DNA from 2 places in the Streptomyces sp. NPDC034037 genome. Region 2 is predicted to be linked to the other one. Evidence: predicted binding sites of a transcription regulator. Region 2 holds the regulator's gene; the other holds the start of a gene.
What was found. Region 2 encodes HrcA, which represses chaperone genes, less so after heat shock. Its sites were predicted from a motif close to TTNGCACTCNGNNNNNCNGAGTGCNAA; they were not measured.

Region 1 (15,051 bases), on a different contig from region 2:
CGCGGCACCGCGTCCGTAGTTGTGCACTGAAGCGTTATGAGCAGGTGCGCCGGAACTCATCTCCTGCGCCCTCCCCTCCCGCTCGATCGACTCGTCCCCGAGGAACTCCACACCTCAAGGATGCGGCATCGGCCGCGAAGCGACACCCACCGCTCCCGAGGAGGGGTGCGGCGGGCGTCCGCCGCCCCGCCCACCGCGTGGCGGGCGGGAGGCGTCGCGCCCCCGCCGCGGCACACTCAGCGGACCAGGCCCCAGCGGAAGCCGAGCGCCACCGCGTGCGCCCGGTCCGAGGCGCCGAGCTTCTTGAACAACCGCCTGGCGTGCGTCTTCACCGTGTCCTCGGAGAGGAACAGCTCGCGTCCGATCTCCGCGTTCGACCGGCCGTGGCTCATGCCCTCCAGGACCTGGATCTCCCGCGCGGTGAGCGTGGGCGCGGCGCCCATCTCGGCCGAGCGCAGTCTGCGCGGGGCGAGCCGCCAGGTCGGGTCGGCGAGCGCCTGCGTGACCGTCGCGCGCAGTTCGGCGCGCGAGGCGTCCTTGTGCAGATAGCCGCGGGCACCGGCGGCCACCGCGAGCGCGACCCCGTCGAGGTCCTCGGCGACGGTGAGCATGATGATGCGCGCACCGGGGTCGGCGGACAGCAGCCGCCGGACGGTCTCCACGCCGCCCAGACCGGGCATGCGTACGTCCATCAGAATCAGGTCCGAGCGGTCGGCGCCCCAGCGGCGGAGGACTTCCTCGCCGTTGGCCGCCGTCGTCACACGCTCGACGCCGGGCACGGTCGCGACCGCTCGACGGAGCGCCTCTCGGGCAAGCGGGGAGTCGTCGCAGACGAGGACGGATGTCATGACTGTCCTCCGCGGCTCTCACAGCTGCTGCGCGTCACCTTGAGCCTCCAGGCTGGTACATATTCGTCACCTGTGCGGTTGACGCTCTCGGACACCTGCCCGAGCGCTTTTCCTTCAACCGCCTCGCACTCTCAACGACGGTCACCCGAAAGAGTTACGGGGCAGTCAGCCATCTTCGGCACTCTACGTGAGGGCCCGGACACAGAGCAGAGCGTGCGGCACACCCTCAAGGTTTCATCACAACCTATGCCCCATTTAGCTCCTTTTCTTCCCTTTTATCGGTGTCTGTGGCTAGATTCGCAATGAGTCATATTTTCATCTCCTTAGACAGTAGATGTACGGTCATGGGCACCGTACCCGCGTCAGAACGGCTTCAAGGGGAACAGCAATGGCAGATTTCTCCCGCCTTCCCGGACCGAACGCAGATCTCTGGGACTGGCAGCTCCTCGCCGCCTGCCGCGGGGTCGACAGCTCGCTCTTCTTCCACCCGGAGGGCGAGCGGGGTGCCGCGCGCAGCGCGCGAGAGAACTCCGCCAAGGAGGTCTGCATGCGGTGCCCGGTGCGTGCGGAGTGCGCCGCTCACGCGCTCGCGGTGCGCGAGCCGTACGGCGTGTGGGGTGGGCTGACCGAGGACGAGCGCGAGGAGCTGATGGGGCGGGCGCGCCATCGCCTCGTCAGGGCGTCCGCGCCCGGCGGAGCGGTCTCACCGCACTGAGCGAGCGCGTCTCGCCGTACTGAAGGAACGTTTCTGCACAGGGGCCGTGGGCCCGTTCAGCACAGCGGCCGTGGCCGTTCTGCACAGCGCCCGTGGGCCCGGCGCGCGGATCAGCGGGCCGCCGCGCGCGCCAGGTGGTCCAGCGTGGCGGCGACGGCCGGCACCTGCGCCAGGTCCGGCAGCGTGAGCGCGACGATCTCCCGCCGCACGACCGGTTCGACCGTCACCGTCCGGGCGCCCATGGGGCGCACCGACTCGATCGCCAGCTCGGGCAGCACCGCCACCCCGAGGCCGGCGCCGACCAGGCCGATCACCGCCGGATAGTCGTCGGTGGCGAAGTCGATCCGGGGCACGAAGCCGGCCCCCTCACAGACCTCCACCAGCTGCCGGCGGCAGCGCGGGCAGCCCGCGATCCACGACTCGTCGGCGAACTCCCCGATGGTGACGGCGTCCGCACCGGCGAGCCGGTGCCCCTCGGGCACGAGGCCGACGAGCCGGTCCGCGAGCAGCGGGCGCACGACGAGGTCGTCCCAGTCCTCGGCGGCGGGCGCGCCGTCCGCCTTGCCCTGAGGGGCCTCGCTCCGGGCCGCGTACCGGAAGGCGAGCGCCACGTCGCAGTCGCCCTCGCGCAGCATCTCCACCGAGCGCGGCGGTTCGGCCTCCACCAGGGAGACGCGCGTCCCGGGATGGGCCGCGCGCAGCGCCGCGAGGGCGGCGGGCACCAGCGTCGAACTGCCGCTCGGGAAGGAGACGAGCCGGACCCGGCCCGCGCGCAGGCCCGCGATGGCGGCCACCTCCTCCTCCGCGGCGGTGAGGCCCGCGAGGATGCCCGCGGCGTGCCGGACCAGCGCCTCGCCCGCCTGCGTCAGGCGCATCTCGCGGCCGGTGCGGATCAGCAGCGGCGTACCGGTGGACGATTCGAGGGCCTTCATCTGCTGGCTCACGGCGGGCTGGGTGCAGCCGAGCTCGCGGGCCGCGGCGGAGAAGGAGCCGGTGGCGGCCACGGCGCGCAGGACACGGAGGTGACGGGCCTCGATCATCCTTCGAGCATAAGCGTTGCTTGGGCCCGGCGTGAAATATCGCCCCGCGCCTTTGGGTGGCGGTCGCCCGATCTGCGGGCGCGCGGGTACGGCGCGCGGTCTCGTGACCCGGGGTCATGGCGTGCGGCCGGCCCGGCGGTGGCCGAATCTCACTAGCCTTGGTCCATGACTACGGCTCTGATTACGGGATCAACCGCCGGCATCGGCGCCGCCTTCGCGCGCCGCCTCGCCGGTGACGGCCACAACCTCGTCCTGGTGGCGCGTGACACCAAGCGGCTGCGCGAACAGGCGACCGAGCTGCACGACCGGCACGGCATCGAGGCGGAGGTGCTCACCGCGGACCTGTCGACGGACAGCGGCATCGAAGCCGTCGAGAAGCGGCTCTCCGACCGCAGGGACGCCGTCGACCTGCTGATCAACAACGCCGGGTTCGGCAACAAGGGCCGGTACCTGGAAGTGGCGATGGCCGACGAGCTGACCATGCTCAAGGTGCACTGCGAGGCGGTGCTCCGGCTGACGTCGGCGGCCGCGGAGTCGATGCGGGAGCGGGGCCGGGGCGGAGTGGTGAACGTCGCGTCGGTGGCGGCGTTCGTGCCGCGCGGGACGTACGGCGCCTCGAAGGCGTGGGTCGTGCAGTTCACCCAGGGCGCGGCGAAGGACCTGGCGGGCAGCGGGGTGCGGCTGATGGCGCTGTGCCCCGGCTTCGTCCGTACGGAGTTCCACGAGCGGGCCGGGATGGGGACGTCCAACATCCCCGACTGGATGTGGCTCGACGCGGACAAGCTGGTGGCGGCGGGGCTCGCCGACCTGGCGCGGGGGCGGACCGTCTCCGTGCCCGATCCGCGCTACAAGGCCCTGATGGGCCTCGTGAAGGTGACGCCGAGGTCCCTTCTGGGTGGCGTCACGTCCCGCACGGGCCGCAAGTACGGGCCTCAATAGGGTCTTGTTTCCGGGCCCTCGCGTCTGCCGGGCTGGTGTGTGTTCACCGGCTGCGGGCCGTGGTCCGTCCTCGCGCAGTTCCCCGCGCCCCTTCCAGGGGCGCTACACCTGACGCCGTTCAGGGGCGCGGGGAACTGCGCGACCGGCCAGGAACAGGCCCGCACCCGGCGAAGTCGGCGCAACCCGGCAGACGCGTCCCCGAAAAGGCCGAGGCCCGGCTCCCCCTGGGCGACAAGGGGAGCCGGGCCTCGGCGCTCAGCGAGAGCGCAGGTCAGTGCGAGTGACCGTGGCCGTGGCCGTGGCCCGCGTCGCCCTCGTCCTCGGCCGGCTTCTCGACGACGAGCGTCTCGGTCGTCAGCAGCAGCGAGGCGATGGACGCGGCGTTCTCCAGCGCGGAGCGCGTGACCTTGACCGGGTCGATGACGCCGGCCTTGACCAGGTCGCCGTACTCGCCGGTCGCGGCGTTGAAGCCGAAGCCCTTGTCCAGCTCGGCGACCTTGGAGGTGATGACGTAACCCTCCAGGCCGGCGTTCTCGGCGATCCAGCGCAGCGGCTCGACGGCGGCGCGGCGCACGACGGCGACACCGGTGGCCTCGTCGCCCTCCTTGCCGAGGTTGCCCTCGAGGACCTTCACGGCGTGGACGAGCGCGGAGCCACCACCGGAGACGATGCCCTCCTCGACCGCGGCGCGGGTCGCGGAGATGGCGTCCTCCAGACGGTGCTTCTTCTCCTTCAGCTCCACCTCGGTGGCGGCGCCGACCTTGATGACGCACACGCCGCCGGCCAGCTTCGCGAGGCGCTCCTGGAGCTTCTCGCGGTCCCAGTCGGAGTCCGTGGCCTCGATCTCGGCCTTGATCTGGTTGACGCGGCCCTCGACGTCGGCCTTGTTGCCGCCGCCGTCGACGATCGTGGTGTCGTCCTTGGTGATGGTGACGCGGCGGGCGGTGCCGAGCACGTCCAGGCCGACCTGGTCGAGCTTGAGGCCGACCTCTTCGGCGATGACGGTGGCACCGGTGAGGGTGGCCATGTCGCCGAGCATCGCCTTGCGGCGGTCGCCGAAGCCGGGGGCCTTCACCGCGACGGCGTTGAAGGTGCCGCGGATCTTGTTCACGACCAGGGTCGACAGGGCCTCGCCCTCGACGTCCTCGGCGATGATCAGGAGCGGCTTCGAGGAGTTGGCCTGGATGACCTTCTCCAGCAGCGGCAGCATGTCCTGGATGGAGGAGATCTTGCCCTGGTGGATCAGGATGTACGGGTCGTCGAGGACGGCCTCCATACGCTCCTGGTCGGACACCATGTACGGGGACAGGTAGCCCTTGTCGAAGGCCATGCCCTCGGTGAAGTCGAGCTCCAGGCCGAAGGTGTTGGACTCCTCGACGGTGATGACACCGTCCTTGCCGACCTTGTCCATCGCCTCGGCGATGAGCTCGCCGACCTGCGGGTCCTGGGCGGACAGACCGGCGACGGCCGCGATGTCGGCCTTGTCGTCGATCGGACGGGCGGTGGCGAGGAGCTCCTCGGAGACGGCCTTGACGGCGGCGTCGATGCCCTTCTTCAGGGCGGCCGGGGAGGCGCCGGCGGCGACGTTGCGCAGGCCTTCCTTGACCAGGGCCTGGGCGAGCACGGTGGCGGTGGTGGTGCCGTCACCAGCGATGTCGTTGGTCTTGGTCGCCACCTCCTTCACCAGCTGGGCGCCGAGGTTCTCGTACGGGTCCTCGACCTCTACCTCACGGGCGATGGTGACGCCGTCGTTGGTGATGGTCGGGGCGCCGAACTTCTTGTCGATGACGACGTTGCGGCCGCGGGGGCCGATCGTCACCTTGACCGTGTCGGCAAGCTTGTTGACGCCGCGCTCAAGGGCGCGACGGGCGTCCTCGTCGAACTTCAGGATCTTCGCCATGGGAGCGATTCAGCCCTCTCGAAAACTCGGGTTAACGAGCCGCGCCCCTCGCCGCCCGGCAATCAGCGGGGTGACCAGGGGCGCAGCTCAAAGCAAATCTGCTGGTGAAGCAGGTGAACTACTTCTCGACGATCGCGAGCACGTCGCGGGCCGAGAGGACGAGGTACTCCTCGCCGTTGTACTTCACCTCGGTGCCGCCGTACTTGCTGTACAGCACGATGTCGCCGGTCTTCACGTCGAGCGGCAGGCGCTCGCCGTTCTCGAAGCGGCCCGGGCCCACGGCCAGGACGACGCCCTCCTGGGGCTTCTCCTTGGCGGTGTCCGGAATGACCAGGCCGGAGGCCGTGGTCTGCTCGGCGTCGAGCGGCTGGACCACAATGCGGTCCTCGAGCGGCTTGATGGCAACCTTGGAGCTGGTGGTCGTCACGTTCCGGTCTCCCCCTTCGGAGATCTCACGGGGTTAACAGTCTGAGGTGTGGCGACCAGGTGGATCCGTCGTCGCGGGTGCCGGACCTGCCCGTCGCTGTTGGCACTCTCCAACGGGGAGTGCCAGAAGCGAGACTAGGACGGCGATTAGCACTCGGTCAAGCGGAGTGCCAATCCACTGCGCGGCGCTTTACGGGGACGGGGCGCTCCCCGGCCCCGGGGGCAGGGGTGTGGCCCTGTCCGGACAACGTGCTGCGCGGCCCCGAAGTTCCTCCGACGGCTCGGCGCGTCGACGGGGCGCGTCCGTGCGCTCGGCGCGGGGCGGCTCCGGAGCGCCGGTGCGGGGCATCCCCGTACGCCCGGCGCGGGGCGGCATCGGATCGCCGGGGCGGGGGCGCCCGCAGTGGTCGGCGCCCGGGTCGCCCGTGCTCCCCCGGCCGCGCGCAGGCATCTTCTCGGCGGCTTTCCTGCCCAGGCGTTCGATCGGGTCCACCGACTCCGCGCAGGACACCAGCGGCGCGGGCGCGAGTACTCCGCACAGCAGGGCCCCCACGAGGAGGCGGCGGCGCACCCGCGCCCGCCGGGTCACAGGTAGTCCTCCAGCCTGGCCACCGCGTAGCCCTTGGCCGTGACCGTCTTCATGGCCCGGCGGACCATGTCGGGCATGGTGCCCTTCCAGTCCTCGTGGCCCCGGAAGTGGGTGAGGAGGATGTCGCCGGGGTGCAGGTCGCGGTCCCACTCGCGGTAGTCCATGCGGTCGGCGAAGACCTCCGCGTTCCACAGCGGCACCGCCTTGATGCCGCAGGACTTGGCGGCGCGCAGCGTGTCCCGGTTGTAGTTGCCGTACGGCGGCCGGAAGAGCTCCGGCCGCTTGCCGTAGCGCTTCTCGATGACGTCCTGCATGCCGCAGATCTCGCGGCGCTGGCGTGCGTAGGAGAGTCCTGGCATGTAGCGGTGGTTGAGGGTGTGGTTGTTCAGGGAGACCCCGCGGTCGCGCATCTTCGTGAAGTAGCCGTAGTCCTCCTTGACGAGGTAGTCGCTGAGGAAGGCGGTGTACGGGATCCGCAGGTCGCTCATCATCCGCAGGAACGCCGGGTCCTTCTCGGCCCCGTCGTCGATGGTCAGGAAGACGACCTTCTTCTTGGTCGGGATCGTCGTGAAGACCGGCGGCAGCTTCGACTGCCCCTTGACCTCGAAGCCCCGGCGGGTCTTGAGCCGCGGCTTGGTCGCGGGCGGGGCGGGCGCGGTCAGCGGGGTCCTCGCCAGGCCCCAGCGCTTGGCGGCCGTGACCCGGGCGGCATGGGCGGCGCCGAGTTGCTGGGCGTAGGAGTGCAGGGCCCGGGCGGGCGGCGCCTGGAGCGGCTGCTGGCCGTGAGCGGGCCGCACGGCATCGGATCCGCCCCCGGAGGCGCAGCCGGAGGCGATCGCCGTGACGGTCAGCGCCGCGAGCGCGACACGCGACCGATTCTTCCGCCTTACGGCGCATTCTTCGTTTTGTCGTACGAGTTGCATGGCGCCGGATCCTCGCAGCCCGGGGCCCGCTTCCCGGGCCGACACCGCCACCCGCCGCGCACCATCCACCGACTGGCCCACAATGGGGCGGGTGAACGACCCGAACACGCCGCCCGGCCCCGACGCCAGCGCTGTCACCGCTGCCCCCGCTGCCCCCTCCACCGGCGACACCGGCCCCGGCGACCCGCTCGCCGCCTTCGCCGCCCTGCGCACCGAGGCGGGCCGGGCCCTGCTCGCCGAGGTCCGGGACGTCGAGCCCGCGCAGGAGCTGGCCGCCGCCACCCGGCTGCGCCGCGAGCACCCGGCGCCGCTGGTCTCCGCCGCCCTGGCCCAGGCCCGCCTGCGCCGACGGGCGGCGGCGAAGTTCGGCGCCGAGGACGCGGCCCGGATGTTCTTCACGCCCAACGGCGTCGAGCAGTCCACCCGCGCCTCCGTCGCCGCGCACCGCGCCGCGCGCTTCAAGGCGCTGGGCGTGCGCTCCCTGGCCGACCTCTGCTGCGGCATCGGCGGTGACGCCATCGCCCTGGCGCGGGCCGGCATCTCGGTCCTCGCCGTCGACCGGGACCCGCTGACCTGCGCCGTCGCCCGCGCCAACGCGGAGGTACTCGGGCTCGCCGACCTCATCGAGGTGCGCGAGGCCGATGTCACGGACGTGGACACAGCGGCGTACGACGCGGTGTTCGTGGACCCGGCGCGCCGCTCCTCCAAGCGTGGCCGCATCTTCGACCCGGAGTCCTACTCCCCGCCGCTGTCCTGGGCCGTCCGGACGGCGCTCGGGGCCCCGCGCGCCGCCCTGAAGATCGCCCCCGGCATCCCGCACGAGGCGATTCCCGCCGAGGCGGCGGCCGAGTGGATCTCGGACGGCGGCGACGTCAAGGAGGCGGTGCTGTGGTTCGGCACGGACGCGCCCGCCTCGCACCGCGCGACGCTCCTGCCGCGGAACGTCTCGCTGTGGAGCCCGCTGGCCACGCTGCTGCCCGACCCCGAGGTGCGGCCCGTGGGGCGGTACCTGTACGAGCCCGACGGCGCCGTCATCCGCGCGCACCTGGTCGCCGAGGTCGCGGCCCGGGTCGAGGGCGGACTGATCGACGCGACCATCGCGTACGTCACGTCCGACGCGCTGCACGCGACCCCCTACGCGGCGGCGTACGAGATCACCGATCAGCTCCCCTTCGGCGTGAAGAAGCTGAAGGCCCTGCTGCGGGAGCGGGAGGTCGGCGTCCTGACGGTGAAGAAGCGGGGCTCGGCGGTGGAGCCGGAGGATCTGCGCCGCAAGGTGAAACCGCAGGGCAAGAACGCGGCGACAGTCTTCCTCACGCGGGTGGCGGGCGCCCCGGCCATGCTGATCGGCCACCCGGTGCCCACCGACTGAGCGGCGCCGGCCGAGGGCCGACCGGGGCGCGGTTTCCCCGCACCCCTTCGGCCCCCTCTGGCAGGCTCACGCCATGCCTTTCGACCACAACGACCACTACCACCGGCTGCTCCTGCGCGCGCTGCCGCCGGGCGGCCGCACCGCCCTCGACGTCGGCTGCGGCACCGGCCGCTTCGCCCGGCGCCTCGCCGCACGCGGCTACACGGTCGACGCGCTCGATCCGTCCGCCGAGGTCATCGCCGAGGCCCGGGCGCTGGGCGGCGGACCCCGGTTCCGGCGGGCGGACGTGACCGAAGGGGACCTGCCCGAGGGGCATTACGACGTCGTCACCTGCCTGGCGAGCCTGCACCACATGCCGTTCGCCACCGTCACCCGGCTGCGCGACGCCCTCGCGCCGGGCGGCACCCTGCTCGTCCTCGGCTGCTACTCCGGGATGACGTGGTGGGACCTCGCGGCGTCGCCCGCCAACGCCGTGGCGCGGCTGGCGGTGTACATGGGCGAACGCCTGCGCGGCACCCGCCCGCCCCCGCTCAGGGCGCCGGTACGGCAGCCCGACATGACGCTCCCCCGGATCCGCGCCGAGGCGGCCCGCCTCCTGCCCGGCGCCGGCGTGCGGCAGCTGCTGTTCTGGCGGTACCTGCTGACGTACCGCAAGACGTGAGCGTCAGGCGTCGGCCATCAGGCGTCGGGCGTCGGGCGTCGGGCGTCGGGCATCAGTCTGCGTCCACCGGCTCGAACCGCCAGCGGTGCGCCGCGCGGGCCACCAGCTCCGGCGCCGGGTCCGGCAGCTCCGGGAGGTCGGCGTCGTACGCGGCGTCCCACCAGGTGATGACGAGGACCCGGTCCTGCGGGGCGCGGAAGTGCTCCCGCCGCAGCGGCGCGGCGTCGAACCGCTGTGCCCGCGCCCACGTCAGCAGCTCCGCGCCCCGCCCCTCGGCGGCCCGGGCCTCCCACATCAGCGCGACGGTCACGAGTACAGGTTCTCCTTGCTGACCTCGTGCACGTGGTCGTGGGAGTGCGTGTGCCCCGGCACGTGCGGCTCCGTCACCGGCAGCGAGGAGTCGGCCGACAGGTCCCACGAGGAGGCCGCGCGGTTGCGGGCCACCATCTCGGCGCCGAGGGCCGCGACCATCGCGCCGTTGTCCGTGCACAGCTTGGGGCGCGGCACGCGCAGCCGGATCCCGGCCTTCTCGCACCGCTCCTGGGCGAGCGCCCGCAGCCGCGAGTTGGCGGCCACGCCACCGCCGATCATGAGGTGGTCGACGCCCTCGTCCTTGCAGGCCCGCACGGCCTTGCGGGTGAGCACGTCGACGACGGCCTCCTGGAAGGACGCCGACACATCGCGCACCGGCACGTCCTCGCCCGCGGCCCGCTTGGCCTCGATCCAGCGGGCGACGGACGTCTTGAGCCCGGAGAAGGAGAAGTCGTACGCCGGGTCGCGCGGCCCGGTGAGCCCGCGCGGGAAGGCGATGGCGTTCGGGTCGCCCTCGCGCGCGTACCGGTCGATGACCGGGCCGCCGGGGAAGCCGAGGTTCAGCACCCGCGCGATCTTGTCGAAGGCCTCGCCCGCCGCGTCGTCGATGGTCGAGCCGAGCGGCCGCACGTCGGAGGTGATGTCGGCGGAGAGCAGCAGCGAGGAGTGGCCGCCGGAGACCAGGAGCGCCATGGTCGGCTCGGGCAGCGGCCCGTGCTCCAGCTGGTCCACACAGATGTGCGAGGCGAGGTGGTTGACGCCGTACAGCGGCTTGCCGAGGGCGTACGCGTACGCCTTGGCCGCCGAGACGCCCACGAGCAGCGCGCCCGCGAGCCCGGGACCGGCGGTCACCGCGATGCCGTCGAGGTCCTTCGCGCTCACCCCCGCTTCCTTCAGGGCACGCTCGATGGTCGGCACCATCGCCTCCAGGTGCGCGCGGGAGGCGACCTCGGGAACGACACCGCCGAAGCGGGCGTGCTCGTCGACGCTGGAGGCGACGGCGTCGGCGAGCAGGGTGGTGCCGCGGACGATGCCGACACCGGTCTCGTCGCAGGAGGTCTCGATGCCGAGGACGAGGGGTTCGTCGCGCGAGTCAGCCATGAATCTCGGTTCCTTGTACGCCGGATACGGGGGTGGAGGGATCGGTGCGGCGCATGACCAGGGCGTCCACGTTGCCGGGCTGGTAGTAGCCGCGCCGGAAGCCGATGGGCTCGAAGCCGAAGCGCTCGTAGAGCTTCTGCGCCCGGGTGTTGTCGACCCGCACCTCCAACATGACCTCGGCGCACTCGAAGGCGGTCGCGGCCTGGAGCAGGTCGGTGAGCAGCCGGGCGCCGAGCCCGGTGCCCCAGTGGTCGCGGGCGACGGCGATGGTCTGGACGTCGGCGAGGTCTCCCTGGGCGGCGAGCCCCGCGTACCCGACGAGGCGCTCGCCGGCCATGGCGACCACGTAGCGGCGGGTGGCCCGCGGTCCGCGCGCGTGGGCCAGCTCGGACCAGAACATGCCGCGCGACCAGGCGTCGTCCGGGAACAGCTCCTTCTCCAGGGCGAACACCGCGTCGATGTCCCACCAGCGCATCTCGCGCAGCGCGACGGCCGCGTTGACGTCGCTCACTTGGGGGTGACCACCTTGTAGTTCTTCGGCACCTGCGCGTCGGGCCGGCGCAGGTACAGCGGCCGGGGCTCCAGGAGCGCCTCGCCGGCGGCGAGCTTCTCGGCGGCCAGGGCCGCGAGCGCCGCGGCCGAGACGTGCTCGGGGGCGCGGGCGTCCGGGAAGACGTCGGGGTAGAGCAGCGCGCCCGCGCCGACGGCGGGCAGGCCCTCGACGTCGGCGGCGAGCTGCGCGGGCCGGTCGACGGCGGGCTCGCCCACCCTGGTGCGCGCGTTGTCGTAGCGCGCCCAGTAGACCTCCTTGCGCCGGGCGTCGGTGGCGACCACGAAGGGGCCGTCCTGGATGCCGGAGGCGTAGGCGAGGCCGTCCAGCGTGCACACGCCGTGCACGGGGACGCCGAGGGCGAGGCCGAAGGTGTCGGCGGTCATCAGGCCGACGCGCAGTCCGGTGTAGGGGCCAGGGCCCACGCCCACGACGATGCCGGTGACGGCGTCGAGTCTCTGCCCGGCGGCGGCGAGCACGCGGTCGACGGCCGGGAGCAGCAGCTCCCCGTGCCGGCGGGCGTCCACCTGGCTCGACTGGGCCACGACGGAGGAGCCGTCGTGCAGGGCGACGGTGACGGCGGGCGTTGCGGTATCAAGAGCGAGCAAGAGCACGCGAACAGCCTACGGCTCCGGCGCCTGCCGCACGGCCGCCCCGGGTTGGGCCACGCCTGCTGCTACCGTCACTGCGTAGCCGTATGCCGTACGACGAGGTGGGTGGCGAAGGGTGTCAAGGAGCAGCTCGGGGTTCGTGGCCGCGCTCACCGCCGCCGCGGTCGCCGCGGTCGGCTTCCTCGCCTATCAGGCGTCGGCCCATGTGCCGGACAGCCTGGCCAAGCGGCCCCAGAAGTCCGCTTCCGCGACCCCGCGCTCCCCCAAGGACAAGGCGAACCCGGCGGCCGTGCCCGCCGAGTCGGGCAAGGGCGAGCGGGTCGTGTACTCCGTGGGCGAGGACCGGGTCTGGCTGGTCGAGGCCTCCGGGAAGCTGCGCGTCACGTTCCCGGTGACGCCCGGCTCGGTCGACCCGCCGCCGGGCACCTACGCCGTCACCTCGCGCTCGGGGACCGTCACCGGAACGGATGGCGTGCCGATCGAGCACGTCGTGCGGTTCACGAGCGTCGAGGGCATCACGATCGGCTTCAGCGCGGCCGTCGACGGCTCGACGCCGAAGCCGGACCCGGCGAAGCGGACCGGCGGCATCCGTGAGTCGCGCGCGCACGGCGACGCGATGTGGGAGTTCGCGACGATCAGCAAGAAGGTCGTCGTCATTCCGTAGGCGCGCCGGGCACGCCCGTGGCGGCCCCGGCGGGTGCCGGGTCGCGGGGCGGGGTGGAGACCGCGCTCGCGGCGGCGCACGACGCGAGCAGGTCGCTCATCGACAGCTGCGCGGGGCCCGGGGCGGCCGAAGGTCCCGGCAGACCGAGTGCGGGCGGCCGCGGCTGTGCGTCACGTTCTGAAGCCGACATGGATGCCTCCTGGGCTCCCGGGGGCAGACGTGGTTAGGTAGACCTAACCAGGACCGGTACCCATGTGACCACGCCCGGCGCACGCGACGCAACATTTTGCCGACGACATGTCGGAATCTTCGGGTGAACGTACCCACGACCCTTGCGGGGCCCGGGCGAGCGCCCCCTGGGGGTCAGGCGGCCAGTGCCGCCAGGTCCGCGTCCGTCCACCGCGCGCCGAGGCCGGTCAGCGTCACCTCGCGCACCTCGTCCGTCGTGTCGCCGACGGCCCGGTCGATGACGACGTGCAGCCGGTCGTCCGACAGCTCCTCGACCTTGCCGTCGCCCCACTCCACGACGATCACCGAATCGGGCAGCGAGACGTCGAGGTCCAGGTCCTCCATCTCGTCGAGCCCGCCGCCCAGCCGGTACGCGTCGACGTGCACGAGCGCGGGACCCTGGCCGAGCGGCGGGTGGACGCGGGCGATGACGAAGGTCGGGGAGGTGACGGCGCCGCGCACGCCGAGGCCCTCGCCCAGGCCGCGGGTCAGCGTGGTCTTGCCGGCGCCCAGCTCGCCGGTGAGCATGACGAGGTCGCCGGGGCGCAGGATCTTGGCCAGGCGGCGGCCCAACTCGCCCATCTGTTCGGGGGAGTTCACGGTGGTCGTGAGTACGTTCGCGGGGACCTGGTGGTGCGGTGCTTCCATGCCGTCCACGTTAGCCGCTGGAGGAGCCCGCGTCGGCTGCCGTCCACCCGGCGCCCGTCCGCGCGAGCAGCTCCGCGAGGTGCTCCGTGACCACCTCGGGGTGCTCCAGCATGACCAGGTGCCCCGCGTCGGGGACCAGGACCAGCCGGGCGTCCGGCAGCAGGGACGCGATGGCCTCGCTGTGCTCGCTCGGCGTGACCAGGTCCTGCTCCCCGGCCAGCACCAGCACCGGCAGCCCCACGAAGCGTTCGAGCGCCGCCGCCTTGTCGTGCTCGGCGAACGCCGGGTAGAACTCCGCGACCACGTCGATGGGCGTCGCCTCGATCATCCGCTCCGCGAACCGCGCGATCGCCGGGTCGACGTCCTTGCGCGAGAACGAGTAGCGCTTGATGACCCCGGCGAAGAGGTCCGCGGTGGCCCGCCGTCCCCGCTCCACCAGTTCGGCCTGCGAGCCGAGCGTGCGCAGCACTCCGGGCAGCACCCGGCGCACCGCGTTCATCCCCGCCACCGGCAGCCCGAAATTCACCTGCCCGAGCTGCCCCGACGACGTACCGACCAGGGCGACGCCCACGACGCGCTCGCGGATCAGCTCCGGGAACTGGTCGGCGAGGGCCATGGTCGTCATGCCGCCCATGGAGTGCCCGACGAGGACGAGCGGTCCCTTCGGCGCGGCCGCGTCGATGACCGCCTTCAGGTCGCGGCCCAACTGGTCGATGGAGACCGGCACATCGCGCTCGACCTGGTCGACGCCCCGCCCCGAGCGGGCATGGCTGCGCTGGTCCCAGTAGACCGCGCGGACCGCGCCGCGCAGGGCGGCCCGCTGGAAGTGCCAGGAGTCCTGGCTCAGGCAGTAGCCGTGGCTGAAGACGACGGTGAGCGCGTCGCCCGCGGCACCCCCGCCCCGCTTGCTCCCCTCGCTCCCCTCACTCCCCTCGCTCCCCTCGATCTCTTCGACCTCTTCGACCTCTTCGACCTCTTCGACCTCGTAGGACAGCTCCGTGCCGTCGTCCGCGTACGCCGTGCCGGGCATGCCGCGCAGCGAGCCGTACGGTCCCGCCGCGTCCAGCGCGAGCCGTGCCTTCTTGCGGATGCCGCGGCCGACGGTGAGCCGCTCGATGGCGACGCCCGCGGCCGCGCCGGCGGCGATCACGCCGAGCGCGGCGCCCGCCACGGTGGCCCGGCGCCAGCTCCCGGCCGCGGCGGCGACCTCCGTCACGGCCTCCGTCACGACGTCCGCGACGTCCGCCACGACGTCCGTCACCGCTTCCGCCGCGGCAGCCCCCGTGCTGCTCTCGCTCACGTGCCGCTCCTAGTCAGTGGTCGGGCCGGTCGTTCCCGTCTCTCCCGCGCCGGGCCGCTCATTCACATGGACGCGCGGCACCCGCGATCCGATGCGCGTGACGATCTCGTACGCGATGGTGTCCGCGGCCCGCGCCCAGTCCTCGGCGGTGGGCTCCCCCCGGTCGCCGGGGCCGAACAGGAGGGCCTCGGCGCCCACTTCGGGCTCGTCCCCGCCGAGGTCGA
Region 2 (15,051 bases):
GGCGGACGGGCCGGGTGGAGGGCCGGTGCACGGAGCAGGCCGGGCGGGTGGGTCGGGCGGATGGATCAAGGCGGACGAGCCGGTGGACGGGCCGGACGGATGGGCCCGGGTGGATGGGCCGGTGCACGGAGCAGGCGGGTGGACGGGCCGGGTGGAGGGAGCAGGCGGACGAGCCGGCGGACGGACCAAGGCGGACGAGCCGGCGGACGGACCAAGGCGGACGAGCCGGTGGACGGGCCGGTGCACAGAGCAGGCGGGTGGACGAGCCGGGTGGATGGGCCGGGCGGATGGATCAAGGCGGACGAGCCGGTGGACGGACCAGGCGGACGGGCTGGTGCACGGAGCAGGCCGGGTGGACGGGCCGGTGCACGGAGCAGGCGGGCCGGGCGGTGGGGTGGGTCGGTGCGGAGGGGCGCCGGGTGTGGTCCGGCGGTGCGGGACAATCGACGTATGCCTTCCGCACTGCCCGATGGTGAGCCCATGCCCGAGGACGGGGCGCTGCCCGCGTCCGCCCTGGACGGCGCGGCCTCCCGCCCTCTCGGCTTCTACCTGCACGTTCCGTACTGCGCCACGCGCTGCGGCTACTGCGACTTCAACACCTACACCGCGACCGAGCTGCGCGGCTCCGGCGGTGTGCTCGCCTCGCGCGACAACTACGCCGACACCCTGACCGACGAGGTGCGCCTCGCGCGGAAGGTCCTCGGCGACGACCCCCGCCCGGTGCGCACCGTCTTCGTCGGCGGCGGTACGCCGACGCTGCTCGCCGCCCGTGACCTCGTACGGATGCTCGCCGCCGTACGGGACGAGTTCGGGCTCGCGGACGACGCGGAGATCACCACCGAGGCGAACCCGGAGTCGGTCGACGCGGCCTACCTGGCGGAGCTGCGGGAGGGCGGCTTCAACCGGGTCTCGTTCGGCATGCAGAGCGCGCGGCAGCACGTGCTGAAGGTGCTCGACCGCACGCATACGCCCGGGCGGCCCGAGGCGTGCGTCGCCGAGGCGCGGGCGGCCGGCTTCGAGCACGTCAACCTCGACCTGATCTACGGCACGCCGGGGGAGAGCGACGACGACTGGCGGGCCACGCTGGACGCGGCGCTGGGCGCCGGACCCGACCACATCAGCGCCTACGCCCTGATCGTGGAGGAGGGCACGCAGCTGGCCCGGCGCATCCGGCGCGGGGAGGTGCCGATGACGGACGACGACGTCCACGCCGACCGGTACCTGATCGCCGACGAGGCGCTGAGCGGCGCCGGCTTCGCGTGGTACGAGGTGTCCAACTGGGCCACCTCCGAGGCGGGGCGGTGCCTGCACAACGAGCTGTACTGGCGGGGCGCCGACTGGTGGGGGGCCGGGCCGGGGGCGCACAGCCACGCCGGGGGCGTGCGGTGGTGGAACGTGAAGCACCCGGGGGCGTACGCCGCCGCGCTCGCCGCGGGCAGGTCGCCCGGGGCGGGGCGCGAGGTGCTCTCCGCCGAGGACCGGCGGGTCGAGCGGATCCTGCTTGAGCTGCGGCTGCGCGAGGGCTGCCCGCTCTCGCTGCTGCGGGAGGCCGGTCTGGCGGTATCGCGCAAGGCACTGGCCGAGGGACTGCTGGAGGCCCGCCCCTACGCGGACGGGCGGGCCGTCCTCACGCTCCGGGGCCGGCTCCTGGCGGACGCGGTGGTGCGGGACCTGGTCGACTGAGGGGAGCCGTCCCGGCGGCGGAGCCGCCCTCAGGGCAGCGTGACGAAGTCGATCAGCTCCTCCACCCGGCCGAGGAGCGCCGGCTCCAGGTCCTTGTAGCTGCGCACCGAGCCCAGGATCCGCTGCCAGGCCGCACCCGTGTTCGGCGGCCACCCCAGCGCCTCGCACACGCCCGTCTTCCAGTCCCGCCCCCGCGGGACCCGCGGCCACGCCTCGATGCCCACCGAGGCCGGTCTCACCGCCTCCCACACGTCGATGTAGGGGTGGCCCACCACCAGCGCGTGCTCGCCGGTCACCCGTGCCGCGATGCGGGACTCCTTGGACCCGGGGACGAGGTGGTCCACCAGGACGCCGAGGCGCGCGTCGGGGCCGGGGGAGAAACCGGCGACGATCGCGGGGAGGTCGTCGATGCCCTCCAGGTACTCCACGACGACGCCCTCCACGCGCAGGTCGTCGCCCCAGACCCGCTCGACCAGTTCCGCGTCGTGCCGGCCCTCGACGTAGATGCGCCCGGCGCGGGCGACCCTGGCCCGCGCCCCGGGCACGGCCACCGAGCCGGACGCGGTGCGCGCGGGGCGTACGGGAGCGGCGGCCGCAGCCGAGGCGGGGCGGACCAGCGTGACCGTCCTGCCCTCCAGGAGGAAGCCCCGCGGCTCCATCGGGAAGACGCGGTGCTTGCCGAAGCGGTCCTCCAGCGTCACCGTCGGCCCCTGCGCCGTCTTCTCGCAGCGGATCACCGCCCCGCAGAACCCGGTGCCCACCTCCTCCACCACGAGGCCGGCGTCCGCCGCCACCTCGGGAACGGCCTTCGGCTTCTTCCAGGGAGGCGTCAGGTCGGGAGAGTACAGGCGGCGCTGCGGGCCCGTGGGGCCCTCGGCGGGGTGGCGGCGGGAGACGGGTGGGCGCATTTTCCCGACGATAGGAAGAGAGCGCGGACGGACCGCTACGACACGCCGAATCGGGCCGCCAGTGTGGCGCGCTGCGCACGGACAAAAGCGGCATCCACCACCGCACCGTGCCCCGGCACGTACCGCGCGTCCTCGCCGCCCAGCGCGAGCAGCCGGTCCAGCGCCGCCGGCCACCGCCCCGGCACCGCGTCCGGCCCCGCCTGCGGTTGGCCCGACTCCTCGACGAGGTCGCCGCAGAAGACGACCTCCCGCCCGCCGTCCGCCGCGGGCACCAGGACCGCCAGGTCGTGCCCCGAGTGCCCGGGGCCGACGTTGGCGAGCAGGACCTGGCGCCCGCCGAGGTCCAGCGTCCACTCGCCGCACACCAGGTGGTGCGGACGGACCAGGAGGTCGGCGGCCTCCGCCGCGGCCTCGGGGTCCACGCCGTGCCGCACCGCGTCCGCGCGCAGCTCCTCGCGGCCCTCGGCGAGGACCGTCTCGATGCCGACCGCGCCGTACACCTCCACGCCCGCGAACGCCGCCGCCCCGAGGACGTGGTCGAAATGGGGGTGCGTCAACGCGAGATGCGTCACGCGCCGCCCGCCGCCGAGGAGCTCCCTCGCCCGCGTCCGCAGCGCCGCGCCCTCGGCCAGGCTCGACCCCGCCTCGATCATCAGGGCCGCGTCGGCACCGACGACGAGCCCCGCCGTGCAGTCCCACACCGGCAGGCGGCACCGCCCCACACCAGGTGCGAGCCGTTCCCAGCCCGCCGCTTCCCATGCCGGCTCCACATCCATACGGTGACGCTAGCCGGTGCGCGGCCCCTCGGCAGCCTCCGACGAACCCCCGACGAACGTCCGGCGGACCCCCGGCGGACCCCCGGCGGGCCCCCGGCGGACCAAGGTGGGGTCCGGCCTTGCCGGGCCCGTACCCCACGGCCGTACACTGAGCCTTTGACAAGCTGGCACTCACCCGCGTTGAGTGCCAGAGCGGGGAACACCGCGACGGATGACGGCTGGAGGTGTGCGCGATGCTCAGTGAACGCAGGCTCGAAGTGCTGCGCGCCATCGTCCACGACTATGTCGGGACGGAGGAGCCCGTCGGCTCCAAGGCGCTCACCGAGCGGCACAGTCTCGGCGTCTCCCCGGCCACGGTGCGCAACGACATGGCGGCGCTGGAGGAGGAAGGGTTCATCGCCCAGCCCCACACCAGCGCCGGGCGCATCCCGACCGACAAGGGCTACCGGCTCTTCGTCGACAAGCTCGCCGGCGTCAAGCCGATGACCGCCCCCGAGCGCCGCGCCATCCAGAACTTCCTCGACGGCGCCGTCGACCTCGACGACGTCGTGGGGCGTACGGTGCGGCTGCTCGCGCAGCTGACCCGGCAGGTCGCCGTGGTGCAGTACCCCTCGCTGACGCGCTCGACCGTGCGTCACGTGGAGCTGCTCTCGCTCGCGCCGGCGCGCCTGATGCTCGTACTGATCACCGACACCGGCCGGGTCGAGCAGCGCATGATCGACTGCCCGGCGCCCTTCGGGGAGACGTCGGTGGCCGATCTGCGGGCCCGGCTCAACAGCCGGGTCGCGGGGCGCCGCTTCGCGGACGTGCCGCAGCTGGTGCAGGACCTGCCCGAGGCATTCGAGACCGAGGACCGCGGCACGGTCGCCACGGTCCTCTCCACCCTCCTCGAAACGCTGGTCGAGGAGACCGAGGAACGGCTGATGATCGGCGGAACCGCCAATCTCACCCGCTTCGGACACGACTTCCCCCTCACGATCCGGCCGGTGCTCGAAGCCCTTGAGGAGCAGGTCGTGCTCCTCAAGCTGCTCGGCGAGGCCACGGATTCGGGCATGACCGTACGGATCGGTCATGAGAACGCCCATGAGGGCCTCAGCTCCACCTCCGTGGTCTCGGTCGGCTACGGTTCGGGCAGCGAGGCAGTCGCGAAACTAGGCGTGGTCGGACCGACCCGCATGGACTATCCGGGAACGATGGGAGCAGTACGCGCAGTGGCACGTTACGTCGGACAGATCCTGGCGGAGTCGTAAGTGGCCACGGACTACTACGCCGTACTCGGCGTGCGCCGCGACGCTTCCCAGGACGAGATCAAGAAGGCCTTCCGGAGGCTGGCGCGTGAGCTTCACCCGGATGTGAATCCGGACCCGAAGACTCAGGAGCGCTTCAAGGAGATCAACGCCGCCTACGAGGTGTTGTCGGACCCGCAGAAGAAGCAGGTCTACGACCTCGGCGGCGACCCGCTGTCCCAAGCGGGCGGCGGGGGCGCGGGCGGCTTCGGCGCCGGTGGCTTCGGCAACTTCTCCGACATCATGGACGCGTTCTTCGGGACGGCGTCGCAGCGCGGGCCGCGCTCGCGCACGCGCCGTGGCCAGGACGCCATGATCCGGCTGGAGATCGACCTCGACGAGGCCGCCTTCGGCACCACCAAGGACATCCAGGTCGACACGGCGGTCGTCTGCACGAGCTGCAGCGGCGAGGGTGCCGCGCCGGGGACGTCCGCCCAGACCTGTGACATGTGCCGCGGTCGCGGCGAGGTGTCGCAGGTCACGCGGTCCTTCCTCGGGCAGGTCATGACCTCGCGCCCGTGTCCGCAGTGCCAGGGCTTCGGGACCGTCGTGCCGACGCCCTGCCCGGAGTGCGCCGGGGACGGCCGCATCCGGTCGCGGCGGACGCTGACCGTCAAGATCCCCGCAGGTGTCGACAACGGCACGCGGATCCAGCTCGCGGGCGAGGGCGAGGTCGGCCCCGGCGGCGGCCCCGCCGGCGACCTCTACGTCGAGATCCATGAGCTGCCGCACGCCGTCTTCCAGCGGCGCGGCGACGACCTGCACTGCACGGTCACCATCCCGATGACCGCGGCGGCCCTCGGCACGAAGGTGCCGCTGGAGACGCTGGACGGCGTGGAGGAGATCGACATCCGGCCGGGCACGCAGTCCGGCCAGTCGGTGCCGCTGCACGGGCGCGGTGTCACGCATCTGCGGGGCGGCGGGCGCGGTGACCTCATCGTGCACGTCGAGGTCCTCACGCCGACGAAGCTCGACGCCGAGCAGGAGCGGGTGCTGCGGGAACTCTCCCAGCTGCGTGGCGAGGAGCGGCCCACCGGGCAGTTCCAGCCGGGGCAGCAGGGGTTGTTCTCGCGGCTGAAGGACGCGTTCAACGGGCGGTAGCGCCTGGAGCTGGGTCACTGTGTCCCCGGGTGGTTGTTCCGTGCCCGGGGGCGCCCTGCTTTTCCCGTGCGGGTCGGCTTTTGGTTGCTCGCGCCCCGCGGCGGAGCCGCACGTGTCACAGCCCCGCGCCCCTGATGGGACTTCCCGTGCGGGTTGTGGGTGGTTGCTCGCGCCGTTCCCCGCGCCCCTTACGGGGTTGCTCGCGCCGTTCCTCGTGCCCCTTACGGGGTTCTCGCTTCCCGTGGCGGAGCCCGCGTGTGGCGGGCTCGTGGCCCTTGCGGGGGGCTGTGGGGTGGCGTTCGGTGGGGTGGGTGGGGCATGGCACGATGCTTGTATGTCCTCCGTGCTGACCGAGCTCTGCCGCCATCCGATCGTGCAGGCCCCCATGGCGGGCGGTGCGTCCTGTCCGCGGCTGGCCGCGGCCGTCTCCGAGGCCGGGGGGCTGGGATTCCTCGCCGCCGGGTACAAGACCGCCGACGGGATGTATGAGGAGATCAAGCAGGTCCGGGGGCTGACCTCGCGGCCCTTCGGCGTCAACCTCTTCATGCCGCAGCCCGACACCGCCGACGCCGCCGCGGTCGACGTCTACCGCAGCCAGCTCGCCGGCGAGGCCACCTGGTACGACACCCCGCTCGGCGACCCCGACAGCGGGCGCGACGACGGCTACGACGCCAAGCTCGCCATCCTCCTCGACGACCCCGTGCCGCTCGTCTCCTTCACCTTCGGCTGCCCCACCCGCGACGTCCTGGACTCCTTCGCCCGCGTCGGCACCCTCACCGTCGTCACCGTCACCACGCCCGAGGAGGCGCAGGCCGCCCAGTGGGCCGGCGCCGACGCGGTCTGCGTCCAGGGCGTCGAGGCGGGCGGCCACCAGGGCACCCACCGCGACGACCCCGAGGCCGACGGCGCCGGGATCGGGCTGCTCTCCCTCGTCACGCAGGTCCGCGAGACCGTGCAGATCCCCCTCGTCGCGACCGGCGGCCTGATGCGCGGCGCGCAGATCGCCGCGGTGCTCGCGGCGGGCGCCGACGCGGCGCAGCTCGGCACGGCGTTCCTGGTCACCCCGGAGTCGGGCGCCAACATGCTGCACAAGCAGGCCATGACCAACCCGCTCTTCCTGCGGACCGAGCTGACCCGGGCGTTCTCCGGGCGGCCCGCCCGCGGCCTCGTCAACCGCTTCATGCGCGAGCACGGCCCGTACGCGCCCGCCGCCTACCCCGAGGTGCACCACCTGACCAGCGGCCTGCGCAAGGCCGCCGCGAAGGCCGGGGACGCCCAGGGCATGGCCCTGTGGGCCGGACAGGGCCACCGCCTCGCCCGGGAGCTGCCCGCCGGGCAGCTCGTGGAGGTCCTCGCGGCCGAGCTGGCCGAGGCGAGGGACGCGGCGGCCCGCGAGGACCGGGACGGCACGCCGTGACCGCCCCCGTCTTCGTCGTCGAGCACTTCGACGCGCGCGCCGACGGACACTACGTGCTCGAAGGACCCGAGGGGCGGCACGCGGTCTCCGTGAAGCGGCTGCGCGCCGGCGAGGACGTCGTCCTGACCGACGGCGCGGGCCGCTGGGCGCACTGCGTGGTCCTGGACACCGAGGGCAAGGACCGGCTCGTCGTACGGATGGACGCGGTCACCGAGGAGCCCGAGGAGTCGCCCCGCATCACCGTCGTCCAGGCGCTGCCCAAGGGCGACCGCGGGGAACTGGCCGTCGAGACCATGACGGAGACCGGCGTCGACGCCGTCGTGCCGTGGGCCGCCTCGCGCTGCATCACGCAGTGGAAGGGCGAGCGCGGCCTCAAGGCGCTGGCCAAGTGGCGGGCCACCGCCCGCGAGGCGGGCAAGCAGTCGCGCCGCGCCCGCTTCCCCGAGGTGGCCGACGCCGCCTCCACCAAGCAGGTCGCCGCCCTCCTCGCGGACGCCGACTTCGCGGCCGTCCTGCACGAGGAGGGCAGCGAGCCGCTGGCCACCGCCGAACTCCCGGCGAGCGGCCGGATCGTGCTCGTCGTCGGACCCGAAGGGGGCGTCTCCCCGGACGAGTTGGCGGCCTTCGCCGAGGCCGGCGCGAAGCCGTACCGTCTCGGCCGCAGCGTGCTGCGCACCTCGACCGCGGGGACGGCGGCGACGGCGCTGCTCCTGGGCCGCACCGGCCGCTGGTCCTGACGGGCCCGCCCTCGCCGGGCCGCCGGCACATGGCCGCATGCGGTCTACCGCACCGCCGCCCGAAGTGGCACTCTGCCGCCCATGGGGGCATTGAGGCGGTTACGGCAACGGAACGCAGGGAAACGGCGTACCCCGATCCTGTACGCCCTCTGGCTCGCGGGCGCCGCCGCGCTCGGCGTCACGGCGTGCGACCCCGTGGCCGGCGGCCTGAACACCTCGGCGGTCTCGCTCACCGTCGACCAGCTGGGCACGAAGCAGCTGGAGCGCCGGCATCTGGACGTGGCGTGGCTGAGCTGCACCGCCCGTTACCGGGACCGGGTGACCCCCAAGAGCGGCGCCCCGACGCCCGAGGCCGTGGTCGAGGTGGACTGCCGGGGCGAGTCCGACGACGGCAAGGACATCACCGTCGAGGGCACCGTGCGCGCCGTCGTCAACGGCAGATGCGTACGGGGGGACCTCACCGCGAAGGTCGACGGCAAGCAGTGGTTCCGCGTCGACGTCCTCGGCAACTGCGGGGCCGGCGGCGGCGCGTCCTCCCCGCCGCCCGGCTCGCAGCCGCCGCCCGCCCACGACGAGCCGGAGCCCGGCCCCACGACCACCGTCACGGTGACCGTCACTCCGCACCCGCGGCCGACCCCCACCTGCGACTGCGTCCCGGGAAAATGACCCGGTGACCCGGCCGGCCCCCGGACGGTGGTGACCACCCCCAGGCGGTGGGCCACGACTCGCGGTTGGCCGAGGCGGTACGGAGCGTGCTCGCCGCGCCGCGGGAGAACCCGGCCGAGGTGGCGCCGGACCTCCCCGGGGCGCCGTGGCCCCGCCCGCGCCCGCGCGCGAGGGGGTGTGTTCCCCTGGTGCCGCGCCCCCTCGTGACGCGGAGGGATAGCATTCCGTGCGTACGGATCACTGCTGACGAGGAGGCCGGACCCATGGCGGGTGAAGCGCGAAGCGACTGCCTGTTCTGCAAGATCGCCGCGGGGGAGGTGCCGGCGACCGTGGTGCGCGAGACCGAGACGACCGTCGCCTTCCGCGACATCAACCCGCAGGCGCCCACGCACGTCCTGGTGATCCCCAAGGCGCACCACCCCGACGCCGCGTCGCTGGCCGCCGCCGAGCCGCAGATCGCCGCCGACGTGCTGCGGGAAGCCGAGGCGATCGCCGCGGCGGAGGGCCTGGACAGCTACCGCACCGTCTTCAACACCGGTACGGGCGCCGGACAGACGGTCTTCCACGCCCACGCCCACATCATGGGCGGCCGCGGCCTCCAGTGGCCCCCCGGATAGCGGGGCCGGCTCCTCTTGTCGTCACGTGAACTGGTGGTGCTCGGCACCGCCAGCCAGGTCCCGACCCGGCACCGCAACCACAACGGCTACGTCCTGCTCTGGGACGGCCAGGGCATCCTCTTCGACCCCGGCGAGGGCACGCAGCGGCAGCTGCTGCGCGCCGGGGTCGCCGCCCATGACCTGCACCGGATCTGCGTGACGCACTTCCACGGCGACCACTCCCTGGGCCTCGCCGGAGTGATCCAGCGCATCAACCTCGACCGGGTCCCGCACCCCGTCACCGCCCACTACCCGGCCTCCGGGCAGCGCTTCTTCGACCGGCTGCGGTACGCGACCGCCTACCGCGAGACCGTCTCGCTCACCGAGGCCCCGGTCACCGCCGACGGGCCGCTGGCCACCGGCCCCTCCTACACCCTCGACGCGGTGCGGCTCTCCCATCCCGTCGAGTCGTACGGCTACCGCCTCGTCGAGCCGGACGGGCGCCGCATGCTGCCCCGCCTGCTCGCCGAGCGCGGCATCCAGGGACCCGACGTCGGGCGGCTCCAGAGGCAGGGCAGCCTCGGCGGTGTCACGCTGGAAGAGGTCAGCGAGGCGCGGCGCGGGCAGCGCTTCGCCTTCGTGATGGACACCCGGCTCTGCGACGGCGTCCACGCGCTCGCCGAGGGCTGCGACATGCTGGTCATCGAGTCGACGTTCCTGGACGAGGACGTACGACTGGCCACCGACCACGGGCACCTGACCGCGGGTCAGGCCGCCCGGGTGGCCCTCGACGCGGGCGTGCGCCATCTCGTGCTGACGCATTTCAGCCAGCGCTACCCCGACCCGGACGTCTACGCACAGCAGGCCCGCGCCGCCGGTTTCACGGGCGAACTCACCATCGCCCGCGACCTGTCCCGCGTCCCCCTGCCCAAACGCACCTGAGCCCACCCCCCCCCCACAGCACAGAACTGAGCGAGACCGCACCATGCCGATCCCCAAGGCCGAACTCCACCTCCACATCGAAGGCACCCTCGAACCCGAGCTGGCCTTCGAACTCGCCGCGCGCAACGACGTCGACCTGCCCTACGCCGACACCGAGGAACTGCGCAAGGCCTACCTCTTCGACGACCTCCAGTCCTTCCTCGACCTCTACTACGGCCTGATGGCCGTGCTGCGCACCGAGGCCGACTTCGAGCAGCTCGCGGACGCCTACCTCACCCGCGCCGCCGCCCAGGGCGTGCGCCACGCGGAGATCTTCTTCGACCCGCAGGCCCACATGAAGCGCGGCGTCCCCCTCGCCACCGTCGTCGAGGGCCTGAGCCGCGCGCTGGAGCGCAGCGAGGAGCGGCACGGCGTCTCCACGCGGCTCATCATGTGCTTCCTGCGCGACGAGTCCGCCGAGTCCGCGATGGAGACGCTGGAGGCGGCCAGGCCCCACCTCGGCCGGATCATCGGCGTCGGCCTCGACTCGGCCGAGGTCGGCCACCCGCCGGTCAAGTTCAAGGAGGTGTACGAGGCCGCCGCCGCCCTCGGCCTGCGGCTCGTCGCCCACGCCGGCGAGGAGGGCCCGCCCGCGTACATCACCGAGGCCCTGGACGTGCTGCGCGTCGAGCGCGTCGACCACGGGCTGCGCTGCATGGAGGACCCGGAGCTGGTCGAGCGTCTGGTCCGCGAGCGCGTGCCGCTCACGCTCTGCCCGCTCTCCAACGTCCGGCTGCGCGCCATCGACACGCTGGAGGAGCACCCGCTGGCGCGGATGCTGGACGCCGGGCTGATGTGCACGCTCAACTCCGACGACCCGGCCTACTTCGGCGGGTACGTCGACGACACCTTCCACGCCGTGCGCGAGGCCCTCGGCATCGACCAGGAGCGGCTGCGCACCCTGGCGCGGAACTCCTTCGAGGCGGCCTTCCTGGACCGCGACGCGGCGGACGAGGCCCTGCGGGCGCGCTACCTCGCCGAGGTCGAGGCCTACGCGTTCGACTGACCGCGCACCCCGGGCCCGCCCGGGACCGTCGTACACGTGGTTCCGCCTCGTGGGGGAGAGGGGATGGCCCCGCGGGGCGATGTGGGCGTGCGCCCCCGCGACGAGCATGGCTCGCATGCTGACAGCGAAGGTATTGCCCGGTGTGCCCCGCTGGGCCCGGCGCGCCGCCGTGGGCGCCGCCTGGACCAATGTGCCCTCGGCGCTCTGGCGGTCGGCCATCGCCGTGGGCGTCCCCGTGGGGCTCGCCCCCGCCGAGTACGAGCAGATGGGGGCGCCCGGCCTCACTGGCCCTCGTCGGCCTCAGCCTGGTCTCCGAGGTCCTCGCCTTCCTCACCCTGGGACTGGTGCGGAGCTGGGGCGAGGTGTGGCCGCCTCGCTCCACGCGGACCTGGACGCCACCACCTGGGGCATCTGGCTGCTCAACGTCGTCTACGCGCCGTTGCTCCTCTGGGGCCCCCTGCTGGGCGCGGTCACCGTGCACTACTACCGGCGCCGGACGGCCGCCTCCCCGGGCACCGCACCATTGACGGCCAACCGTTCGCATACCTAGTCTCCGTTCTCATGTATGGACAGAGTCTGGTCATCACGGACGTCCGCCTCACACCGGTCCTCGTCGCCGATCCGCCGCTGCTCAACACCCAGGGCGTCCATCAGCCCTACACCCCCCGCCTCGTCGTCGAAGTGGTCACGGCGGGCGGGGAGACCGGCGTCGGGGAGACGTACGGCGACACGAAGTATCTGGAGATCGCGCGGCCGCTCGCCGCCCGGCTGGTCGGCACGGACGTCTCGGACGTGAACCGGCTGTTCACACTCGCGGACGACACGGCCGTGAACGCCGCACGGGTGGAGGACGCGGTGGACGTCGGCGGGCTGCGCGGCGTGCAGAGCGCCGACAAGCTGCGCCTGTCCGTCGTCTCCGGCTTCGAGGTGGCCTGCCTGGACGCGCTCGGCAAGGCGCTCGGGCTGCCGGTGCACGCCCTGCTCGGCGGCAAGGTGCGCGACACCGTGGAGTACAGCGCGTACCTCTTCTACAAGTGGGCCGAACATCCCCCGGGCCGCGCGAGCGAGCCCGACGACGGCTGGGGCGCCGCCCTCGACCCGGCCGGCATCGTCGCCCAGGCCCGCCTCTTCGCCGAGCGCCACGGCTTCAGCTCCTTCAAGCTCAAGGGTGGCGTTTTCCCGCCGGACGAGGAGATCGCCGCGATCCGCGCCCTCGCCGAGGCCTTCCCGGGCAGGCCGCTGCGCCTGGACCCCAACGGCGCCTGGTCGGTGGAGACTTCGCTGCGGGTCGCCGCCGAACTCGCCGACGTACTCGAATACCTGGAGGACCCCGCGCTCGGCACCCCCGCCATGGCCCGGGTCGCGGCGGGCACCTCGGTGCCGCTCGCCACGAACATGTGCGTGACGACCTTCGCGGAGATACCGCGGGCCTTCACCGAGGACGCCGTGCAGGTGGTGCTCTGCGACCACCACTACTGGGGCGGCCTGCGGCGCACCCGCGAACTGGCCGCGGTCTGCCGGACGTTCGATGTCGCCGTCTCCATGCACTCCAACACGCACCTGGGCATCAGCCTCGCCGCGATGACACACGTGGCGGCGACCGTGCCCGACCTCCACCACGCCTGCGACTCGCACTACCCCTGGCAGGCCGAGGACGTGCTGCGCGAGCGGCTGCCGTTCGTGGCCGGCCGGATCGCCGTCACCGACCGCCCCGGACTCGGCGTCGAACTCGACCGGGACAAGCTCGCCGCCCTGCACGCGCGCTGGCTGGACGAGGACTTCCGCGCCCTGCGGGAGCGGGACGACACCGCCGCGATGCGGGTCGCGGACCCCGCCTGGACGACCCCTGCCGTGCCGCGCTGGTAGCGCCGGGCGACGCGACGATCACAGAACCCGGGACCTCGGGCGCCTCGTCCGTTACGTTGCCTGCATGGTCGTATCCATAGAGCCCACCGTCGACCCGCTGAAGGCGTCCCGCAGAGCCGGCGATCCGGCCTGCGACGTCTACCTCACCGGCACGGTCTTCCTCGACATCATCTTCACCGGCCTCGACTCCGCGCCGGTGCGCGGCACCGAGTCCTGGGCGCGCGGCATGGGGTCGAGCCCCGGCGGCGTCGCCAACATGGCGACCGCGCTCGCCCGGCTCGGTCTGCACACCTCCCTGGCCGCCGCCTTCGGCGACGACCACTACGGGGAGTACTGCTGGGACGCGCTCGAAGGGGGCGAGGGCATCGACCTCACCTCGTCGCGCACCGTCGCCGGCTGGCACACCCCGGTGACCGTCTCCATGGCGTACGAGGGCGAGCGGACCATGGTCAGCCACGGCCACGAGCCGCCGCCGGACGCCGACGCCCCGGACGGCGGCGCCCCCTCCTGCCCGCCCCGGGCCAGGGCCGCCGTCGCCTCGCTGACCCCCGGCACCCCCGCCCCCTGGATCGCCCGCGCCGCCGCCACCGGCACCCGGATCTTCGCCGACGTCGGCTGGGACGACACCGGACGCTGGGACCTCGCCACCCTCCCCGACCTGCGGCACTGCGAGGCGTTCCTGCCCAACGCGGAAGAGGCGATGCGGTACACGCGCACCTCGTGCCCCCGGGCCGCCGCACGGGCGCTGACCGAGCACGTGCCGCTGGCCGTGGTGACCCTCGGCGCGGAGGGCGCCTACGCGGTGGACCGGCGGACCGGGGAGACGGCGGAGGTGCCCGCGATCGAGGTGGAGGCGCTGGACCCGACCGGGGCGGGTGACGTCTTCGTGGCGGGCTTCGTCACCGGGACCCTCGCCGGCTGGCCGCTGGCCGACCGGCTGGCCTTCGCGGGCCTCACGGCGGCGCTCTCCGTGCAGGAGTTCGGCGGGTCTCTGTCCGCGCCCGGCTGGGCGGAGGTCGGCGCCTGGTGGCGGCGGGTGAGCGAGTTCGACGAGCAGGACCCGGTGGCGCTGCGCCGCTACAGCTTCCTGGAAACCCTGCTCCCGGCCCAGAGCCGCCCCTGGCCCCTACGCCGAGCGGTCCCGACGATCGGCTTCAGGCAGGCGTAGGGGGGAAGAGGGTTTCGGCAAGGACTGGACCCGGGGCAAACGGGCGGGTGGGTGGGAAAGCATCCGCCGCGCAGCGGCGGCACGAAATCCCCTACGGCACAGCGGCAGCGCCGTCGTACCCTGGAACCGCAAGGCCACGCGGCCCCCGCCCCGCACGAGGAGGATGAGCAGGCCTTCAGAGCCGGCCCATGACGCAGACACCCATCACTCCCCCCGCAGGCCAGGACGAGGCGCGAGCCCACTTCACGGTCCCGGCGAAGCATCCCATGGTGACCGTCCTCGGTTCCGGCGACGCTCTCCTGCGGGTGATCGAGAAGGCCTTCCCGGCGGCCGACATCCATGTCCGGGGCAATGAGATCAGCGCCGTGGGCACGGCCCGCGAAGTCGCCCTCATCCAGCGCTTGTTCGACCAGATGATGCTGGTGCTCCGCACCGGTCAGCCGATGACGGAGGACGCAGTGGAACGCTCGATCGCCATGCTGAGGGCGGACGAGAACGGCGGCGGCGACCAGGAGACCCCCGCCGAGGTCCTCACGCAGAACATCCTCTCCTCCCGCGGCCGCACCATCCGCCCCAAGACGCTGAACCAGAAGCGGTACGTCGACGCGATCGACAAGCACACCATCGTCTTCGGCATCGGCCCCGCCGGCACGGGCAAGACCTACCTCGCCATGGCCAAGGCCGTGCAGGCCCTGCAGTCCAAGCAGGTCAACCGCATCATCCTGACCCGCCCCGCGGTCGAGGCCGGCGAGCGCCTGGGCTTCCTGCCCGGCACCCTGTACGAGAAGATCGACCCGTACCTGCGCCCGCTCTACGACGCGCTGCACGACATGCTCGACCCCGACTCGATCCCGCGCCTG

Region 1: the regulator HrcA is predicted to act here: its motif matches at 6,016-6,042, upstream of groES (co-chaperone GroES).

Annotation. Positions count from the first base shown of each region.
Region 1 covers NZ_JBVISC010000008.1:150,084-165,134, forward strand. The annotation lists gene ACZ516_RS26895 (response regulator transcription factor) at 237-848, opposite strand; gene ACZ516_RS26900 (WhiB family transcriptional regulator) at 1,237-1,563, shown strand; gene ACZ516_RS26905 (LysR family transcriptional regulator) at 1,674-2,603, opposite strand; gene ACZ516_RS26910 (SDR family NAD(P)-dependent oxidoreductase) at 2,769-3,542, shown strand; gene groL (chaperonin GroEL) at 3,814-5,442, opposite strand; gene groES (co-chaperone GroES) at 5,561-5,869, opposite strand; gene ACZ516_RS26925 (polysaccharide deacetylase family protein) at 6,454-7,380, opposite strand; gene ACZ516_RS26930 (class I SAM-dependent methyltransferase) at 7,463-8,752, shown strand; gene ACZ516_RS26935 (class I SAM-dependent methyltransferase) at 8,826-9,413, shown strand; gene ACZ516_RS26940 (hypothetical protein) at 9,466-9,723, opposite strand; gene tsaD (tRNA (adenosine(37)-N6)-threonylcarbamoyltransferase complex transferase subunit TsaD) at 9,720-10,826, opposite strand; gene rimI (ribosomal protein S18-alanine N-acetyltransferase) at 10,819-11,301, opposite strand; gene tsaB (tRNA (adenosine(37)-N6)-threonylcarbamoyltransferase complex dimerization subunit type 1 TsaB) at 11,334-11,990, opposite strand; gene ACZ516_RS26960 (hypothetical protein) at 12,103-12,651, shown strand; gene ACZ516_RS26965 (hypothetical protein) at 12,641-12,841, opposite strand; gene tsaE (tRNA (adenosine(37)-N6)-threonylcarbamoyltransferase complex ATPase subunit type 1 TsaE) at 13,015-13,527, opposite strand; gene ACZ516_RS26975 (alpha/beta fold hydrolase) at 13,538-14,776, opposite strand; gene alr (alanine racemase) at 14,837-15,051, opposite strand, start outside.
Region 2 covers NZ_JBVISC010000001.1:808,339-823,389, reverse strand. The annotation lists gene hemW (radical SAM family heme chaperone HemW) at 451-1,683, shown strand; gene ACZ516_RS03755 (DUF3097 domain-containing protein) at 1,713-2,591, opposite strand; gene ACZ516_RS03750 (MBL fold metallo-hydrolase) at 2,627-3,367, opposite strand; gene hrcA (heat-inducible transcriptional repressor HrcA) at 3,601-4,617, shown strand; gene dnaJ (molecular chaperone DnaJ) at 4,618-5,754, shown strand; gene ACZ516_RS03735 (nitronate monooxygenase) at 6,089-7,171, shown strand; gene ACZ516_RS03730 (16S rRNA (uracil(1498)-N(3))-methyltransferase) at 7,168-7,908, shown strand; gene ACZ516_RS03725 (hypothetical protein) at 7,990-8,574, shown strand; gene ACZ516_RS03720 (histidine triad nucleotide-binding protein) at 8,838-9,191, shown strand; gene ACZ516_RS03715 (ribonuclease Z) at 9,207-10,112, shown strand; gene ACZ516_RS03710 (adenosine deaminase) at 10,156-11,157, shown strand; gene ACZ516_RS03705 (hypothetical protein) at 11,522-11,707, shown strand; gene ACZ516_RS03700 (glucarate dehydratase family protein) at 11,719-13,023, shown strand; gene ACZ516_RS03695 (carbohydrate kinase family protein) at 13,088-14,191, shown strand; gene ACZ516_RS03690 (PhoH family protein) at 14,380-15,051, shown strand, end outside.